DNA from 4 places in the Clostridium celatum genome. Region 4 is predicted to be linked to each of the others. Evidence: riboswitches for the same ligand, from Rfam matches in the RefSeq annotation. Region 4 holds a riboswitch; each other region holds the start of a gene.
The links. A riboswitch is a leader RNA that binds a small molecule or an ion and turns the genes downstream of it on or off. The one in region 4 is predicted to bind lysine.

Region 1: linked by a shared signal. The riboswitch ahead of LPC13_RS11270 (APC family permease) and the one ahead of LPC13_RS06140 (Na+/H+ antiporter NhaC family protein) in region 4 are both predicted to bind lysine.
Region 2: linked by a shared signal. The riboswitch ahead of lysA (diaminopimelate decarboxylase) and the one ahead of LPC13_RS06140 (Na+/H+ antiporter NhaC family protein) in region 4 are both predicted to bind lysine.
Region 3: linked by a shared signal. The riboswitch ahead of LPC13_RS03575 (YfcC family protein) and the one ahead of LPC13_RS06140 (Na+/H+ antiporter NhaC family protein) in region 4 are both predicted to bind lysine.

Annotation. Positions count from the first base shown of each region.
Region 1 is NZ_JAJKGM010000026.1:20,023-25,063, forward strand. It holds gene LPC13_RS11260 (radical SAM/SPASM domain-containing protein) at 1-485, shown strand, start outside; gene LPC13_RS11265 (hypothetical protein) at 694-2,205, opposite strand; lysine riboswitch at 2,497-2,671, shown strand; gene LPC13_RS11270 (APC family permease) at 2,748-4,067, shown strand; gene LPC13_RS11275 (SGNH/GDSL hydrolase family protein) at 4,208-4,891, shown strand; gene LPC13_RS11280 (AI-2E family transporter) at 4,987-5,041, shown strand, end outside.
Region 2 is NZ_JAJKGM010000005.1:8,056-13,096, forward strand. It holds gene LPC13_RS03505 (DUF1576 domain-containing protein) at 1-462, opposite strand, end outside; gene LPC13_RS03510 (beta/alpha barrel domain-containing protein) at 842-1,516, shown strand; lysine riboswitch at 1,663-1,829, shown strand; gene lysA (diaminopimelate decarboxylase) at 1,941-3,233, shown strand; gene LPC13_RS03520 (DUF3006 domain-containing protein) at 3,734-3,955, shown strand; gene lepB (signal peptidase I) at 3,955-4,587, shown strand; gene ftsH (ATP-dependent zinc metalloprotease FtsH) at 4,657-5,041, shown strand, end outside.
Region 3 is NZ_JAJKGM010000005.1:25,402-30,442, reverse strand. It holds gene LPC13_RS03580 (M20 family metallopeptidase) at 1-539, opposite strand, end outside; gene LPC13_RS03575 (YfcC family protein) at 1,089-2,531, opposite strand; lysine riboswitch at 2,773-2,950, opposite strand; gene LPC13_RS03570 (beta-N-acetylglucosaminidase domain-containing protein) at 3,373-5,041, opposite strand, start outside.
Region 4 is NZ_JAJKGM010000009.1:70,308-75,348, forward strand. It holds gene LPC13_RS06125 (spore maturation protein) at 1-308, shown strand, start outside; gene LPC13_RS06130 (ACT domain-containing protein) at 674-1,108, shown strand; gene LPC13_RS06135 (aminopeptidase P family protein) at 1,130-2,383, shown strand; lysine riboswitch at 2,472-2,647, shown strand; gene LPC13_RS06140 (Na+/H+ antiporter NhaC family protein) at 2,774-4,519, shown strand; gene LPC13_RS06145 (FUSC family protein) at 4,656-5,041, opposite strand, start outside.

The DNA.
Region 1 (5,041 bases), on a different contig from region 4:
TTACAAAAGCTAGATCTAATAGTGATATAATTTGTGCCATAAGATTGTGGAATATGGATAACAATGATTTAAAAGGAGCCAATGGCCTTAATAGTGATATTCTAAAAATGCTAGAAGAAAACTTAGAGTTAGATTTTTCAATAGGTGAAAAATTACAGGAGACTAATAGAATTAAACTAAAAGATAAGGTTTATTTAAATATGGCAGAAAAGTTTGAATGGCCAGATATTCAAATAGATAGTCTAGGAGAAGAAGTATTTTGCCATGGTCTTAGAAATCAAATTGGAATATTAGTAGATGGAACAGTAGTTCCATGTTGTTTAGATAGCGAGGGAAATATAAATTTAGGCAATATTTTTGAAAAGTCGCTGAAAGATATAGTAGAAGATAAAAGGGCAAGAGATATTTATGATGGTTTTTCAAGAAGAAGAGCTGTTGAAGAATTATGTAAGAAGTGTGGTTATGCAACTAGATTTAAAAAATAAAAATTATTAATAATGAAAAAGAGGCTAAATCAAAATTAAGAATAATAGATTCCGAAAACTTATTTCAAAATTAGGAGTTTATAAATATTTTGATTTAGTCTAAATAAAATTTAATGTTTCTACATAATAATATTTAAGATGAATATAAAACTATAATTTTACAAGGATATATTAATATAAAATTTAGTAATTCAGCATAGTCATAATATTAATTTTTACTAATAAATTTTAAGATAGTTGGCATATAAGTTTTTAGAAGGTTATAATTTTCAGCTAGTTCCTTTCTAATATAAAAAAGATAGCTATAATTATGATGATATGAATGACAGTGATTACTACATGCTTCATACTTAGCCTTCCAAACTTCACAACCTTGGAATGGATTAGCTGTTCCGATATAAAGATCATTTGATGAATTTACATATAATAAACGACCTCCATAATTATATTTATTACAGAATCCGTTTAATAACACTGGAGTAAAGTGTATACCATCAGTTGACTCATAAAGATCAAATCCGAATGGATATTTTGATTCATTTAATAATTCAACAATATTTTTATATATTTTTATAATAGTATTAGTTGCAAGCTTGCCAATTAAATTTTGAATTTCTATTTTATTGTAGAGAAGAGTATCTAAAATAACCTCCATGTTTATAGAATCATCAAAGGTTGAAATTAATAATTTATCATTATATTGCTTTATTTGCCATGCATACACATTAAATGGATTATTAAATCCAGAGTATAATCCAGATAAGCTTTTATTTCTAACACCTTTTGTTGGTATAGAAGGAATCAAAGCTGGACCACCGACAACTAAATCCCATCTATCAGTTTTTGAAATTCTTATAATATCACAACCAAGTGGAATTAACCAAGCAAGTGGTAATTGTTTAGTTCCACTTACATAAAGATAATTTTTATAAACACCAATACTTAAGATATACTTGTTAGCTGCATCTCCAAATCCTTTATCTACTATTAATGTCCAGTCATTTAATTTTGGTTCAGGACCATTTGTTCTCCAAACAGCAGCACCGTCAGAGCTACTAGTAGCAACATAAATTTTATTATTGAATATAGCCATATTACTAATTGAGCCAGAAGGATTTAAAGAAGGATTAAAATTAGGTGCTGTATTATCTATAACAGGTTCCCATGAATAATATTGAGGATCAACACTTCTATAAAGTTGAGGATAAGGGCTTGGATTAGCCTCATCAATAGTAGCTATATAAAGCTTGCCAAGATGGGTTAACATAGCTCTTGAAGAAGTACCTTTAAGAACTGTATCAGTTAATGGAAACCAGTTTACACCATTGGTAGATTTAAATACTATAACATTAGGTCCGCCATAACTAGCTGCATAAAGAAAAGTGTCTCTATTAAAAGGCTTGTGAGTAATCATATATCTAAAGCCAGATATATTGGTAAAGTCAGGGGCAGTATATACTTTTTCCAAAGGTAAAGAGCAATTTTTACGATATCTCCAGATTTCCGGTAAATTATCTACTGGATTAGGAGTAATAGAGTTAGGAGGAATTATAGAAGAGTTAATTGATTTTAAAATATTATATGGGATATTACGTCCAGTACCAATATAAATATATTTGTCTAACTCACTTATAGACCATGCATAATTATTTTGTTGTGCATTATTTAAATTGCTTCTGTCAAAACCATTAGTAAGAGTAGTATTTTTAAAGTTATACATCAAAAGGCTCCTCCTTTGTTATTTAATATATAAAGGATGTTGACTTATGATATATTATATGTATGATATGTTAAGGAGTTACAATATGTTAAATATAATAGTAAAAATAAGATATTTTGTAGATGAAAATAGATTATTTAGATATTATGTTAAAAAGTATTTATATTAAAAGCTACTATAATTGTTGACTTTAAAGAAAAATTTGTTAGAATATTTATGTATAAAAACACAGAAATTAAGTATAAATTTTAATAATTATAAATTTAACTTGATAGTGTAATTAAATATTCGGGTAAAGATAGAGGTTGCAATATTAAAGAGTAATATTATGGAGTTAAGCACGATGAATTAATATAAAAGGTAGTATTGCCGAAGTATATAGAGGATGCTTTAAATCTATATGCTGGGGTTGCATAAAATATATGCAAAACTGTCACAATAATAATTGTGGAGAGCTATCTTTGTGTTTGTTTATGTGTAAGTACAAGCTCAAAGATTAGCCTTTTGGGCTTATTTTTTTACCCCAAACTAAGGAGGAAAAAATGGAAAACAAAAGTTTAAAACGAGAAATTAGCCTTTTCATGGCTACTATGCTTGTTTGCGGTAACATGATTGGTTCTGGTGTATTTATGCTACCATCAACACTTGCTCAAGTGTCAGGACCAGGAGCTACAATAATAGCATGGATTTTAACTACAATAGGTTCAATTTTTATTGCAATATCATTTGCAAATATGGGTACTAAATATCCATCAACAGGTGGAGCGTATTGTTACACTAAAGAGGCATTTGGGGATTTTGCAGGATTTTTAAGTGCGTGGCTTTATTGGAATGGTTCATGGATTGGAAATGCAGCAATAATAGTTGCAGTTACAAGTTATGCATCAGCAGTATTTCCACAACTAAATAATCCAATAGTATCAATAATATTCTCAAGTTCAATTTTATGGATATTTACATTTATAAATGTAGCAGGAGTAAAGAAAGCAGGTAAAATTCAGGCTTTTACAACAGTATTTAAAATAGTATTTTTTGCATTATTTGTTATAGTCGCATTTTTAAATTTTGATTCAGCAAATATATTTCCTATGTATCCAGAAGGAAAGGGATTAAGTACAGTTCCACTTGCAGCCACATCAACTTTATGGGCATTTATAGGACTTGAAAGTGCAACAGTTACAGCTGGAGAACTTAAAGATCCCGAAAAGAATGTAAGAAAAAGCACAATTTACGGATTGATTATTGCGGCTATTATATACTTAGCAATAAGTATAGCAAGTATGGGGGCAATGGATAATGTTTCACTAGCTCAAAGTACAGCACCACTTACTGATATACTTACTAATGCTTTAGGAAGTAATATTGGAAAGATATTAACAATTGCAGTAGTTATTTGTATTTTAGGAACAGTAGTAGGATGGCTTTTATCAACAGCTAGAGTTGCTTATGCAGCAGGTGAAGATGGAGTATTCCCTAAGTTTTTTGGAAAGATTAGTGAAAAAACAGGCACTCCTGTAAATTCATTAATATTTGGTTCTATATTAGTTAATATTTTATTGATTATGAATTTCCAAAAAGGGATGGTAGATGCATTTACATTTATAACTATCCTTGCAACGTTATCATATTTACCAGTTTATCTTTTAAGTGTTTCTGCAGAAATAATGCTTACATTTAAAGAAGAAAAAGAATTTAACTTTAAGTTATTTATTAAAAAATCAATATTACCACTATTAGCATTTATATATTTAATATGGACTATATACGGTTCAGGAGCAGAAACTGTAATGTGGGGCTTTATATTAATGTTAATAGGAATTCCAGTATATATATATAATCATCATAAAAATAAGATAGATTAATATAAAATAAATTTATAGGTAAAAATGGCAAATAACATAATTAATGTTATTTGCCATTTTTTTATATTAAAAATTATTAAGATATACTATAATACAAGAGAAATATATGGAAATATAAAAAGTAGGAGAAGAATTAAATTATGTTTTATGATGATATAAAAAGGGGAGATATGGAAAATAATATAGTTATAAGGTTAATAGGAGATAGTATTACAGCAGGAGCAGGGAGTTTAGATGATAATAGGAATGGAGAAGTAATTATAAATATAGATGGTATTTGCTACAAAAGACAATTAGGAGAAAAATGCTGGGCATCACTTTTTAAAAAATATATTAATGAAAGATTTAAATATAGTAAAGTAATAAACAATGGATGTAGTGGAATAAATTCTAGTCAAGTAAAAGATAATTTAAATAAGTTATATGATATAAATGACAATATAATAATTTTAATGATTGGAGCTAATGATAGAAAGGTAAACAATGGAATGAAAATATTACATAGCAATCTAATAAGCATTGTTGAAAATCTATTAGAAAAAGATAAAAAAATAATATTAATGACACCAAATCCAGTTACAGCCCAAGATGACAATTATGATAATCGTTTATATAAAATGAATGAAGTTGTAAATGTTATTAGAGAAGTAAGTAAATATAAAGGAATAAAGTGCATAGATAATTATGAGTACATTAATATGTATTTAAAAAATAGAGGACAAACTATAGAAGAATTAATGAATTTAGAAAATGGAGATGGGTTACATCCAACAGATACTATCCACAAATTAATATTTAAGAATATAATTAGAAATTATTTTTGAAATTTTAACAAATAGAGTTATAAAAATATGATAAAATAAGAAATATTAGTTTATGAACTATATTTTGAAAAATATAAAGTAAATGGAGGAGAAAAATGAAAATAGATTGGAATAATAGATATGCTACTATAGCAATTTATGCATTTTTTG
Region 2 (5,041 bases), on a different contig from region 4:
AAAAGAATGACTATCGTTTGCAAAACTTAATTGGCTTACTATTGGAGAAAGGCAAGTACCTAATAGGGCAACAAGGGTATAATTAAGAAAAGGTTCTCTTTGGTATTTTGAGAATAAGTATATACCAAATATAATAGGCCAAATATTAAAGATATTTTTACCTAAAAATGAGAAGCCAGTCATAAGCCATAACGCCATTATAGTTGATCCATTTGGTTTTATTCCTATTAATATTAAAAGTAATATTGAAAGTATACTAGTTAATGAAGCATTAACTAAAGCTGCACCAATACCACCTACTTCCATATAATCAGTTATTAAAATATCAGAAGAAAGTACTATTGATTTTAGTCCATAAAATATTTCTTTTGGGCTATCAATAATAAAGGCAAAAATAATTAAACAACTATATAGCCCCAAAAGAATAACATATGGAGAATAAAAGTTTTTTATTTGTTTCATATATACATACACCTCAAATATATATTAACAAAAAAAACACTGAAAATAATGTGATATATATCATTTTTATGAAATATTTTTCAAATATTTTTTCTAAAAGATGATATTAATGGCAGCAATATCATTATAATAAAGTATTTTGTTAATCCATTATTACAAAGGTATAGGATATAATTTTAAATTTTCAATATAAATACCTTATAAGGAAAAAATATTTAAATGTAATTTACAATATTTTTTTTATATGAAAATAATTAGATGATAATATGTTAAAAAAGGTGTATTTAATGTAAAATTTAAATGTATTTAGGGTTAAATTCTTTTAATATTTCGACAAAATAGTATAATAGTACATATAAAAATAATAGGGGTGTTTCAAATGGAAAAAAGAAAACATAAGCAAGTGCCTGAAATCAAAGGACTTTTAAGACGCCATGTAGTTGAAGTGCCACCATGCATAAGAGATTGTTCAGGCATAAAAATATTTGGAAAAAGAATAAAATCGTTATTATTTACAACTGATGTTGCAATAATAAGGAATACAAATGCAGATGCAATTATAGCAGTTTATCCATTTACTCCACAACCGTTGATAACAGCAGCTTTAGTAATGGCTGCAGATGTGCCAGTTTTTTGTGGTGTAGGTGGAGGAATAACTCAAGGTAAAAGAGTAGTGAATTTAGCATTAGATGCAGAATTTAAAGGTGCCATGGGAGTAGTTGTTAATTCTCCAACTTCAAATGAAGTTGTTAGTAGAATTAAGGAAACAATTGATATTCCAATAATAGTTACAGTTGTTTCAATTCATGAGGATATAAAAGCTAGAATAGAAGCAGGAGCAACTATTTTAAATGTTTCTGGTGGAAAAAATACACCTGAAATAGTGGCTAAAATAAGATCTGAGTTTCCAGATTTTCCTGTTATAGCAACAGGAGGCCCAGATGAACAAACTATAAGAAAGACAATAGAAGCAGGGGCAAATGCAATAACTTATACTCCTCCATCAAACGGAGATACAATGAGTAACTTAATGGATAAATATAGACAATTTTAAAAATATTGTTTAATTAGTAAAAATAATGTGGTATTATTATTGTAAAAGACTGCATATAATATATTCTGAGTGAAACATCTTCTTTTTAGAATGAAAAAATAAGTTTTATTATCTAGATTGAAGTTTAGAATTTTATTTAATAGAATACCTATGTTAGAGGTGCTATTTATAAATAGTAATAAATTGTAGCTGGCAAGTGATGATAATTTATGAAAGGTATAATAGCCGAAGGAGTAATTTATGCAAAGGATTATTTCTGGGTATGCATAAAATATATGCATAACTGTCACGTAAGTGGAGGGCTACAAGGTGCGATAATAAGATGAAAATTATTTTTATTATAAGAAATAATAAATTGCATTATAAAGTAAAAACTACCACTATAGGACATCTATAGTGGATTTTTTGTTTGGAGGGTTATACAATGAAGTTATTTGGGGCAATGGAAATTAAAGAAAATGAATTATATATTGGAGGGGTCAGTTCTACTAATTTAGTTAGTGAATTTGGGTCGCCATTATATGTAATGGATGAGGAACTTTTAATAAACACTTGTAAAAGTTATTATAAAAATTTTAAATGTAAAGAAAATAATAATAGAGTGGCTTATGCAGGAAAGGCATTTTTAACAATGGCTATGTGTAAGCTTATAAATGAGCAAGGACTTTACTTGGATGTAGTTTCGGGGGGAGAGTTATATACGGCCTATAAATCAGGATTTCCTTTAGAAAAGGTGTATTTCCATGGAAATAATAAGACTTATGATGAAATTGAATTAGGTGTTAAGTTAGGCGTAGGTAGATTTATAGTAGACAATATTGAAGAAATGACTATATTAAATGAAATAGCAACTAAATATAATAAAAAACAGGATATTTATTTAAGATTAACTCCAGGTATTGAAGCTCATACACATGATTATATTAAAACAGGTCAAATAGATTCAAAATTCGGGTTTGCACCAGTTGGAAATACAATAATGAATGCTGTTAAATACGCATTAGATTATGAAAATTTAAATTTAAAAGGATTGCATTGTCATATAGGTTCGCAGATTTTTGATATAGCACCATTTGAAGATGCAGCAGAAATTATGTTAGGCTTTATAAATGATATTAAGAAAGAAACAGGACATATAATATCAGAGTTAGATCTAGGTGGAGGATTTGGTATACATTATACTAATGAAGATAAACCAAGAGAAACAAGAGAATATTGCGAAGCTATTTTAAATAGGGTAGATAAAGTTTGTGAAAAATTAGGATTAGAAAGACCAATCTTAACTATTGAGCCAGGTAGATCAATAGTAGGAAATGCAGGAACAACACTATATACTATTGGAGCAATAAAAGAAATAGAAGGAGTAAGAACTTATATTTCTGTTGATGGAGGAATGACTGATAATATAAGACCTGCATTATATGGGGCAAAATATGATATGACTATAGCTAATAAAGTTAATTATAAAAAGGATAATATGGTTACAGTTGCTGGTAAGTGTTGCGAATCAGGCGATATATTTGTAAAAGATATAAATCTTCAAGAAACTAAAAGAGGAGATGTGCTTGCCGTGTTTACAACAGGGGCATATGGATTCTCTATGGCAAGCAACTATAATAAAAATCCAAGGGCAGCTGTTGTTTTCGTAAAAGATGGAATAGCTCGTTTAGTATCAAAAAGACAAAGCTACGAGGATCTTTTATCCTTAGAAGTATAATAAAGTGTAATTACAAAAGGATTTATCTAAACAGCTAATCCTTTAAAATATATCGTATATTTTATGAAAAATAAATTATACAAGCAGATATTATAAAAGCACACAGTAAGAATACTTAATCTTACTGTGTGCTTTTGTTTTAAAGACCTCAAGATTAATCGGCAAATTATAGTTTTTAATACTTTTAACTTCATAACTAGAATTTATGATTTAATGATTTTTCTATAAAATACAATTAAAGAAAATAGTTAAATTTTTATTAATTGTATCTTATAGCATTACATATTTATGAATTTTTTAGTATATTTAGATATTATAATATATATCAGAAAATATTAATTTTTTAGAGATTGCAGATATAATATTTTAGATTGTAACTGTTTTGACATATTTGTGGGATATAATTTTTCTAATACTATTACGAATTCAATAAATGTGGTATACTTTAATATAAAGCAAATTGGAAAAGAGGTGAAGGCAGCTTATATCTGCAGTTAAGCATGAAAAATAATATGTTTATTATTGATAGATTAGAAAATAACTCAGTAGTTTTAGAAGATGATTGTGGAAATATTTTAACAATAGATAAAAGCTTAATTGAGGGTGAAATAAAAGAAGGAAATATCGTAATAAAAGAAAGTGGCTTATTTAATGTAGATATAAAAGCAACCATAGATAGAAAAAATAAAATTAATGCTTTAATGAAAGGTATGTGGGAATAGTGAGTAATGGTGAAGAAAACAATATACAAGATGTAGATATGTATAGTGGTTTAATAAATGAAAAAGATGAATTGAATAATGAAATAAATGGCAATAATACTAAGGGAGACAAAAAAACTAAGGTTGAAAAATCAAATTTTTTCTTTGATTGGATTGTACCAATAGTAATAGCCGTAATTTTAGCTACGTTAATAAATAAATACGTTATATTTAAGGTTAAAATACCATCAGAATCAATGGTACCAACTTTAAATGTAGGTGATAGATTATTTGTTACTAGAGTATATAATCCAGAAAAACTTAAACGTGGTGATGTGGTAGTATTCGATTCAGAAGAATTAAATGAAAGAATGATAAAAAGATTAATAGGTTTACCAGGGGATACTGTTATTATTAGAAATGGTGTTGTTCAGGTAAATGGAGAAACTTTACAAGAAGATTATATAGGAACACCAGATAATTATAATGGAGAGTTCCAAGTACCAGAAGGAAAGTATTTCTTCTTAGGAGACAATAGATTTTGGTCTTTAGACTCAAGATATTGGGAAAATCCATATATAGATGGAAGTGACATAACTGGTAAAGCTCAAATAAAGGTTTATCCATTAAAAGATTTTGGAAAAATAGAGTAGGATGAAGTAGAGTAATATAAAATACAAATGATATTAAATTTATATCTATAATATAGGAGAATTTAAAGAATGAATAATAACGAACCTAATAAAAAAAATGGAGAAAAGAAAAAGAATAATAATAATAAATTTTTAATTATTTATGCTATTATTGCTTTCTTATTCTTATACTCATTTTCTACAGCAAAAGAAATGTTAACTACAAAAGAAGTTTCTTATAATGAATTTGTTCAAATGGTAGAAAATAAAGAAATAAAACAAGTTACTGTAGATGGGACTTCTCTTGTTATAACACCTCAAGATACAAGTGAAATGAAAGGTAAAATTTTATATACTGGTATTGCAGATGACCCTGATTTAGTTAAACTTTTAATAGATAATAATGTTGATTATTATCCAGAAATTAAAAGACAACAATCAGTGTTCATGGATTTTATCGTAATAAATGTATTAC
Region 3 (5,041 bases), on a different contig from region 4:
GCTGCATGAGCTGTTTTTCCTTTGTATATAAATCTTAGTGGATATAATGCACTACTTGATCCACTAGCTCTTGTTTCTCCATCTGGGTGAACTATCATAGCTGCATCTAATTCATCAAATACACCAGCTTCAGTTAAAATAACTTTTCCTCCATTAGTTTCCTCTGCTGGAGTTCCATATACTATAACTTTTCCTCCAATTTCTGATAACACCTTACTTAAAACTACACCTGCACCAGCTGACATAACCCCTATCATATTATGGCCACATCCATGCCCTATTTTAGGTAAAGCATCATACTCACATAAATATCCTACTGTTAATCCAGGTTTTCCACTTTCAAAAGTTGCCTTAAATGCAGTTTCCATCCCTGCTATATTACTTTCAACTGAAAAATTATGCTCCTTTAAGAAAGAAGTTAAAGCTTCCGCTGCCTTATATTCCTCATTTCCAAGCTCAGGATTTCTATAAATATAATCACTTATTTCAGCTAATCTTTCCTTAATTAATTGACCTTCACTAAATAATCTTTCTTTCATTCTAACGACCTCCCACTATATCTATCTTTATCTTTACACTTCTCTTATATAAAAATACTATTATTTATTTCAACCTAAATTATTTACTTCTTACAATTATTAAATAATAAATACTTAATTCTTTAAATTAGGTATACTAACTATTTTTAATTCATTATCATCCTTAATAACAAATAACTAACTTATAATTTTATTTATACCTTTTAACAACAAATAGTTAACTTTTGAGCTTATATCTTTTAACAACAAATAGTTAACTTTTGAGCTTATATCTTTTAATGACAAATAATTAGCTTATAGTTCTCTTTATTTAAAACAAGAAGTAGTCATAGAAAAAATGAAAACATAACTGGAAGAAACATATATGATAAGCTCTAGAATTTAATCATTATTGTAAGAAAAACTGCGTTAATAAGTCGATGCAACCGTTAAGGGTGCTTTAGGACTTTAGCAGTTTTTCTGGAAATAATGATATAAATTCTTAGTGAAATCATATCAGTTTCTGTAAGTTATATTTTCATTTTTTCGTTAACGGTTATTCTTGTTCCTTTATGCCCATCCCATTAGCATAGCGCAAGTTATGAATATTATACCTAATGCAAATAGTATGATTTGTAATGGCATTATCCATTTAAACCATTTTGAATATGGTATTCCTGCCATTCCTAAACAAGCCATTAATACTCCTGATGTTGGGAATATAGCATTTGAGAAACCATCCCCTAATTGGAATATTAAAACTGTTGTTTGTCTTGATATATCAAGTAAATCACCAAGTGGTGCTAATATTGGCATAGTTAATGCTGCTTGTCCTGAACCTGAAATAACAAAGAAGTTTATAAACATTTGAACTGGTAACATAACACATGCAGCTAATAATGATGGTAACTTACCTATAAATGATGATAAACCATATAATATTGTATCTATGATTTGAGCATTTTCAGCTATTATTACTATAGCTCTTGCAAATCCAATTATCATTGCAGCTCCTATCATATCCTTAGCTCCATCTATAAATGCATTTGCCATTTCATCTGCTTTTAATCCACCGATTATTCCTGAAACAACACCTGTTATTAAGAATACTGCTGCTATTTCTGGAATCCAGAATCCTTGAGTTAATACTCCCCATATAACAACGGCTAAACAAACACCTATTAAAGCTATAATAATTTTATGTTGAATTGTAAATTTAATTTCTTCACTTTGAGTTTGTGCTAATTTTTCATGTTTTTCTTTATCTAGTTTGTACATTGGACTAAATTCTGGGTTTTTCTTAATCTTAACTGCATAAATCATTAAGAATGCAATTGTTACTGCTGTTGTAATAACCCATATAATAGTTCTATATGCAACCCCTGAGAATAATGGAATTTCAGCAATTGATTGTGCAATTCCTACTGTAAATGGGTTAAGCATAGCTGATGCAAACCCTACGATACATGCTAAATAACTAATTCCAACTGCTAATATACTATCAAATCCAAGTGCTAGCATTAATGGAACTAATATTGTTATAAACGGTATAGCTTCTTCAGTCATACCAAAAGTTGCTCCACCTAATGAGAACATTACAAATACTATAGGAATAATTAATATTTCAGCACCTTTAAATGCAGATACAACCTTAGCTATAGCTGAATCAATAGCTTTTGTTCTTGTTATTAAACTAAATGCTCCACCTACTACAAATAAGAAAGCAATAATTTCTGCTGCTTGCTCAATACCTTGTACTGGTGCTTGCATAACCTGGAATAATCCTTGTGACTCATTTTGAACATATTGGAATGATCCATTTAAAACTACAGTTCTACTTTGACCATTAACTTCTGTTACTACTCTTTCATAAGCTCCCCCTGGAACTATGTATGTTGCTATGGCAACTAGTACTATTATTGCAAAAATAATAACTAAAGTATGTGGTATTTTTACACCATTAGAAAATTTACTAAAAAATCCTCTTTTTCTTTCTTCTGCAACGTTTTGCATAATTTAAACTCCTCCTAAAAAATAAAAGTCTTGAGCATTATCACTCAAGACTCAAGGAAATCTAATCATACTATCTAAGTATTAAACTTCTAACTCTTCATCTTTAGTGATAGCTCTTCACGCTTTGATTTGTTAGACATTTTTATTACTTACATACATCTCAATAAAAAAAGCCTTGAGATTATTACTCAAGACTGTACTTACCTTTTCCTTAATAATTACTTATTATTAAAGTTCTGTCCATAGTAATAGCTCATCACAAATCCTTTTTGTGACAGTGTTATACATATTCTATATAACCCCAACATAATAACCTTAAAGCTTCAGTTATATGTTTCGGCGAAATTTCCTTTCTGTTTACTTCCTTGCTGCTTAACTCTGTAAACATACTATTAAATATCGCAACCTCTATCCACTTTATATTTACTTTTCATTTTATACTATAAGTATACATTATACTACAAATGAAGTAAAGCATTAATTTATTTTTATTCGTATTTCTAAATTTTTATACAATATTTTTTAAATTTCACTATTACTCATTCTCCACTTTTAGACAAATATAAAAGTGGATTTTAATAAAATAAATTTTTTTATTATTTTTGAATAAAAATTCCAATATGGACCATAATTGTAAACAGATATATTATTATATATCTCGTCCCCCATTTTACAAAGGAGTATTCCCCTGCTCCTTTTTTTATTTTAATTAATATAAAAAATATAATATCAAATAAAAAATGATGATACACATTTTTAGAATATAAACTTCTACAATGTTGTATCATCACTTTTTATTTTCTTATTTATACATTGTTACTTATTATATATTATCGCAATGTTACTTTCTTTTTTTCAGTCCTACTGCACCTAATGTTGATATAATTCCACCAATAGTAAGTGCTATAGCTGCTGATTGTCCTCCAGTGTTAGGTAATTCCCCTTTACCTGGTTTGTTATTTGTTGATCCATTTCCTGAATTGTTTCCACCAGTTGTTGGAGGTACTGGTTTAACATCTTCACTTGGCTTGTTGTCATCTCCTGAATTATTGTCATCACCTGAATTGTTATCGTCTCCTGGTTTATTATCTTCATCTGGAGTTTCTGTATTTTTAACTAAAGCTTCAATAGCTTCATTTAATTTAACAACTGCATTATTAACTTCTTCTTGAGTAGCTTCTTCATTAGCCATTACAGCTTTAGCATCTTTTAATGCATTTTCTAATACTGACCATGTTTCAGTTGTATATTCTTCAGCCTTAAGCACTTCAGCCTTAGCGATTAATTCTTCTAATTCAGCCTTATTAACTTCTACAACATCTTTCATTGTTGAAGTTCCTATTTCATAAAGTGTTGGAGCTACTCCATCCCATGCAACCTTTATTTCAAATACATTCTTAAAGTTAGATGTATCGAAAGAGTTTGTGATAGTTCCTAATGAACCAATTTCAACCCAACCATTTTCAGTTCTTACTGAAACAACTGCATCTGAAGTAGTTGATGGAGCTTGTATTATAGTAAAGCTAGTTATTTCTGTGTTATCAGAAATTTTGTATACAAGACTACCTGTCTTAGGTGCATTTACTTGTGGTTTAAATGCTGTGCTTAATTTACCATCAATTAAGTTAGTTGGTTCAAATTTAGCTTCTGCAGCTGGTCTTATATCAAATGTAACATCAGTATCTGAGTACTCTACTGCTAAACTTGTAACATCAAATGTAACTGCATCTTTTGTATTATTAACAATACGAACATAACGTGCTGCTACTTTATTAGTTGTATTTTCCACAGTTGTCCATTCAACACCATTGATTGATGTTTCTAATGTTAACTTATCATTGTTTGTAATTTCAGCAATAATATTTGTTAATTCTCTAATTTTATTTAATTTTATACCAATATATTGACCTTCAGCTAATGTAATACCATTTACATCTGCAAGTGTTGCATTAGATGGTAAAATATCTACTTTATTGTCTGCTAATGCTTCAACATTCGTATAAACATTTCTTACAATATGATCTGCATCATCTTTATTTACTGAGAATTCTCTAACTGATATCCAGTTATTTAAAATTTCACCTGTTGGTATAGCTCTTACATACTTAGCTGTTACATTTAAGTTGTCTATAACTATTTTTTGAAGATTTGGACCATATGCTTGATCATTTAAATCTGTCCAATTTTCTCCATCCATAGAGTATTGGAATTTAACATAATTGAATCCATCTCCAGCACCTGGTTCACCATGCTCAAATATTATATTATTGATTTCTGTTACTTGACTTAATTCTACAGCAACATAATCACCTTCTCTAGCACTTCCACGTACCCACATACATGATAATCTAGCATTATCACCATCTACTATGTTTTGAATATGTCCCCAATATAAGTTAGGTCTCATATTTGTGTAAGGGAAAAGTGTTAATTTAGTTTCATCTGGATTAATTAATTGAGTGAATTTATCACTGATTAATCTAGATAAATCTTTTGCAAATGGTACTAAA
Region 4 (5,041 bases):
TTTCACCTATTTGTAAATTGATAGACCTACCTAAAGAAGTTGTTCCTTTAGTTTTAATAAAACCACTTTCTGGTAGTGGAGCTATGGGGATATTTACAGATATATTAAAAAATTATGGGCCAGATACAGCAATAGGATTAATTTCATCTGTAATAATGGGAACAACGGAAACAATATTTTATACTGTAACAGTATACTTTGGTGCAGTTAAAATTAAAAAAACGAGGCATACAGTATGGGCAGCAGTAATGGCAGATATGACAGCAATAATTATGGCAATCCTAATGGTAAAAATAATGATACTTTAAAGTTAAACGAAAAAGTGATGATGTGACATTCCCAAAATTGATATGATTTCACTAAGAATTAAATTCTAAGGTTTATCATATGTATTCTTTTCAGTTATATCATTACTTTTTTAATTAACTTTTTAACTATTATAGAATAAAATATGTAAGCTAATATTTTGTTCTATAAAATCTAATCAAGATTTTATGGTACAGTAAAATTATAATAATTTCTCAAGGTAATATATAAAATTTTTTGACATCACGGTTATTCGTAATACAACTCTATTTACATTAAAAGAGTAATATGTAAATTTTTATTGGTAAGGTGTAAATTTTGGTTGTATAATATTACTAAAAGAATCGAATGGAGAATGATTATGGGGATGGAGAAGTTTTATATTGTAAATGAAAAATCATTACCAGAGATATTTAAAAAGGTAATAGAAGTGAAGGAAATTATTTCGCTTGGAAAATCTAAAGATGTTAGTGAGGCTATTAGGACTGTAGGGATAAGTAGAAGTACGTATTATAAATATAAAGATGATATTTTTCCAATGGCAGAAGAAATGAAGTCAAAAAAGGTAACATTAATAGTTTTGATGTCACATAAATCAGGAACCTTATCTAAAGTATTGGACTGTATAGCTTTCTATAAAGGTAATATACTAACAATAAATCAAGATATTCCAATAAACTTATGTGCAAATGTTACAGTAACTATTGATATTTCACATATGGAAAAAAGTATAAGCCAATTAGCAGCAAGATTAAATTCGTTACCAAATGTAAGAAGTGTAAAATTATTAGCAGCAGAATAAATTTTAAGAGGAGATAGGGCTATGGATAAAAATATGTATAAGATTAACAGAGAAAATGTATTAGAAAAAATAAAGGATAATTCAATAGTTGTTTTATTTGCAGGAAAGGCACCTAAAAAGACTGGAGATGAGAGCTATCCATTTACACCAAATAGAAATTTTTATTATTTAACAGGAATAAAAGAAGAAGAACATGTTTTAGTCATGTCGAAATTAAAAGGAGTTAAGAATTCATGTCTTTTTATTAAAGATATTGATGAAGAACTAGAAAAGTGGGTTGGTAAAAGTATACGTAAGGATGAGGCGATTTCACTTGCTGAAGTTGAGGAAGTAAAGTTTAAAAGCCAATTCGAAAATGAAATACATAGGCTTTTAACAATGAAGGAAGAGATAAATTTATATTTAGATTTAGATAGACTTAGTGCAAATAGTGACGATACAATATCTCATAAATACGCACAAAAAGTAGTAAGTAAATATCCTCAGGTAAGAGTTAATAATATTTATAGCATTATTGGTGAATGTAGATTAGTTAAATCAGAAAAAGAAGTTGAAAATATAAAAAAAGCTATTGAAATAACTAAAAGTGGTATTGAATTATTAATGAAAGAGGCTAAAGCAGGAATAAAGGAATATGAGTTAGAAGCATATTTTGATTTTAATTGCAAAACTAAAGGGGTAAATGATTTAGCATTTACAACTATTGCGGCAGCTGGAAAAAATGCAACAATACTTCATTATGTAGATAATAATACTGAACTTAAGAATGATGATTTAATTCTTTTCGATTTAGGTGCACAATATAATTGCTATAATGCAGATATTTCGAGAACATTCCCGGTTAATGGTAAGTTTACAGAAAGACAAAAAGAAGTTTATAATGCAGTTTTAAGAGTAAATGAAGAAATTATTAGCTTAATAAAGCCAGGTGTTAAATACAAAGAAATTAATGATAAAGCAACAGAACTAATAGCTGAAGAATGTATTAAGTTAGGACTTATTGAAGATAAAAAGGATGTAAGAAAATATTATTATCATAGTATAGGTCATAGTCTTGGAATGGATACTCACGATATTGAAACACCTCATAGAAATATAACTTTTGTTCCAGGAGTAGTGTTTACTGTAGAACCAGGAATTTATATAGAAGAAGAGTGTATTGGAATTAGAATTGAGGATGATATATTAGTTACAGAGGATGGTAATATAAACTTATCTAAGGATATAATAAAATCTGTTGAAGACATTGAAAAGTTTATGAATAAAGAATTTTAAGAATAAAAAAGAAAAAAAGTTATAAAATGGTATTGAAAAACAATAGAATAAACTGTATAATTTAATCAATAAGTAACAAAAGTGAATAAATTAGGGTAGAGGCGCGATTAATTAATAGTATTATTGATGAGGAAAGCACTATGATTCAATATGAAAGGAATTATCGCCGAAGCGTACAACCGATGCTTTAAGGTTGTATAGCTGGGAGTGCATAAAATATATGTACTACTGTCACAAAATATTTTGTGGTGAGCTATCATTTGAGACTTGTATTTTTATACTTTTTTAGTGTATATCAAGACCTTGAGTGTTAACTCAAGGTCTTTTTTATTGGGTTAGTTTGGGGTACCCTTGTTATTCGCTTTTAAATAGAAATAAGGGGGAATAAAAATGAAAAAAAGAAGTTACAGAGTATTACTACTTACCATGCTAGTGTTTGTTTTATCAACTACACTTGCATTTGCAGCTGAAATAGATTCAGCTACGGTGAACTCAGAAAAGTTTGGATTATTAACATTAATACCACCAATAGTTGCAATAGTATTGGCATTTATAACGAAAAACGTTGTAGTTTCGTTGTTTATAGGTATCTTATCAGGAGGATTTTTATTAAATTTAACAGGATTTAATGTCTTTAGTGCATTGATACAATCATTTTTAGATTTTATAGATAGGGCATTAAACTCTTTGGCTGATCCTTGGAATGCAGGTATTATACTTCAAGTTTTAGTAATTGGTGGTGTTATAAATCTTGTTGCTAAGATGGGAGGAGCAAAAGCTATAGCAGAAGCTTTAGCTAAAAGAGCTAAAACAGCAAAAGGTACTCAATTAATTACTTGGCTTATGGGAATATGTGTATTCTTTGATGATTATGCAAATGCGTTAATTGTTGGACCAATAATGAGACCAGTTGCAGATAAAATGAAAATTTCTAGAGAAAGATTAGCATTTATTATAGATGCTACAGCAGCTCCAATTGCAGGGCTTGCAATAATTTCTACTTGGATAGGGTTAGAAGTTGGTTTAATTAATGATGCTTTCACAGGAATTGGTGTACAAGCAGATGCTTTTGGAGTATTTCTTCAAACAATTCCATATAGATTTTATAACATATTAATATTAGCATTTATAGTTATAACAGCAGTTTTATTAAAAGAATTTGGACCAATGAGAAAAGCCGAGATGGCAGCTAGAAATGGACAAAAAATTGGAGCTGAAGTTGCAGTAGATAATCTTCAAGGAGAAGATGAAATGCAACCTAAAGAAGGGGTGCAATTAAGCATATGGAATGCAATAATTCCAATAGGAGTTCTAATAGTAGCGGCAATCGCAGCATTTTACTATAGTGGATATACAGCAATAATGGGTGGAGAAGATGTTGAACTTATTAATTTAATGACTAATTCACCAGCATCCTTTGAAGCTATAAAGCAGGCATTTAGCGCATCAGATGCATCAGTGGCATTATTCCAATCAGCATTACTTGCCAGTATAGTTGCTATAATAATGGCAGTTTGTAAAAAGATATTTACAATTGGTGAGGCTATTGAAGTTTGGGTTGATGGTATGAAGGGATTATTAATTACAGGAGTAATTCTTATATTAGCTTGGTCATTAAGTTCAGTTATAAAAGAATTAGGTACAGCTAAATACTTAGTAACTTTATTATCAGGATCAATTCCATATTTTTTACTACCAAGTTTAATATTTATATTAGGTGCAGTAATATCATTTGCAACAGGAACTGCATATGGAACAATGGGGATTTTAATGCCACTTGCAGTGCCATTAGCATATTCAATAAATCCAGAAATGTCATTTGTAATTGTTAGTACAAGTGCGGTATTAACTGGAGCAATATTTGGAGATCACTGCTCGCCAATATCAGATACAACAATACTTTCATCAATGGGTGCAGGATGCAACCATATTGAGCATGTTAAAACTCAAATTTGGTATTCTTTATTTGTAGCAGTAATTACAATATTATTTGGATATATTCCAGCTGGATTTGGATTACCAATATATATAGTATTACCAGTAGCAATATTAGCAGTTTTTGTAGGGGTGCAAATATTCGGTAAAAAGGTTGAGGAAGCTACGCCTGTAGAAGATAATGTACTTAATGTAAATTAAAATTAAGTATTCGTTAAAAGGTTGAATAACGCTGAAGCAATAAGAAAAATAAATAAAAAGGGCTATAAAAAAAGGTTGTGCAAAAGCACAACCTTTTTCAGTTAGAAATACTAATTAGTTTTTTATTAATTACTAATTATTTATGTGGTGGGGGTGTTATAAGTTTATTTACTAATATTGAAATGACTATTCCAAATAAAGTTTCTATAATTCTATTTGTAGCATAAAATAAAGGATCACTATAAGCATGAGCTGTAGTTACTCCTAAAAATGCTATACAAGTAATATTTATTGCACCAGGTCTTTTGAAAATATTACATAAATAAATCATAAGTATTACACCTAATGCAATGATAATGTAAATTATTGGTTTTGCTATTAATTCATTAGAAATATGACCTTCTAATGATCTAAATATAAATAGAAAAATTAAACCGAATGCAGCACCTAAAATTGTTCCAGCTCCACGATTTATTCCCATATGAATAGAATTATAAACTGTATCTTGTAAACAAATTACAG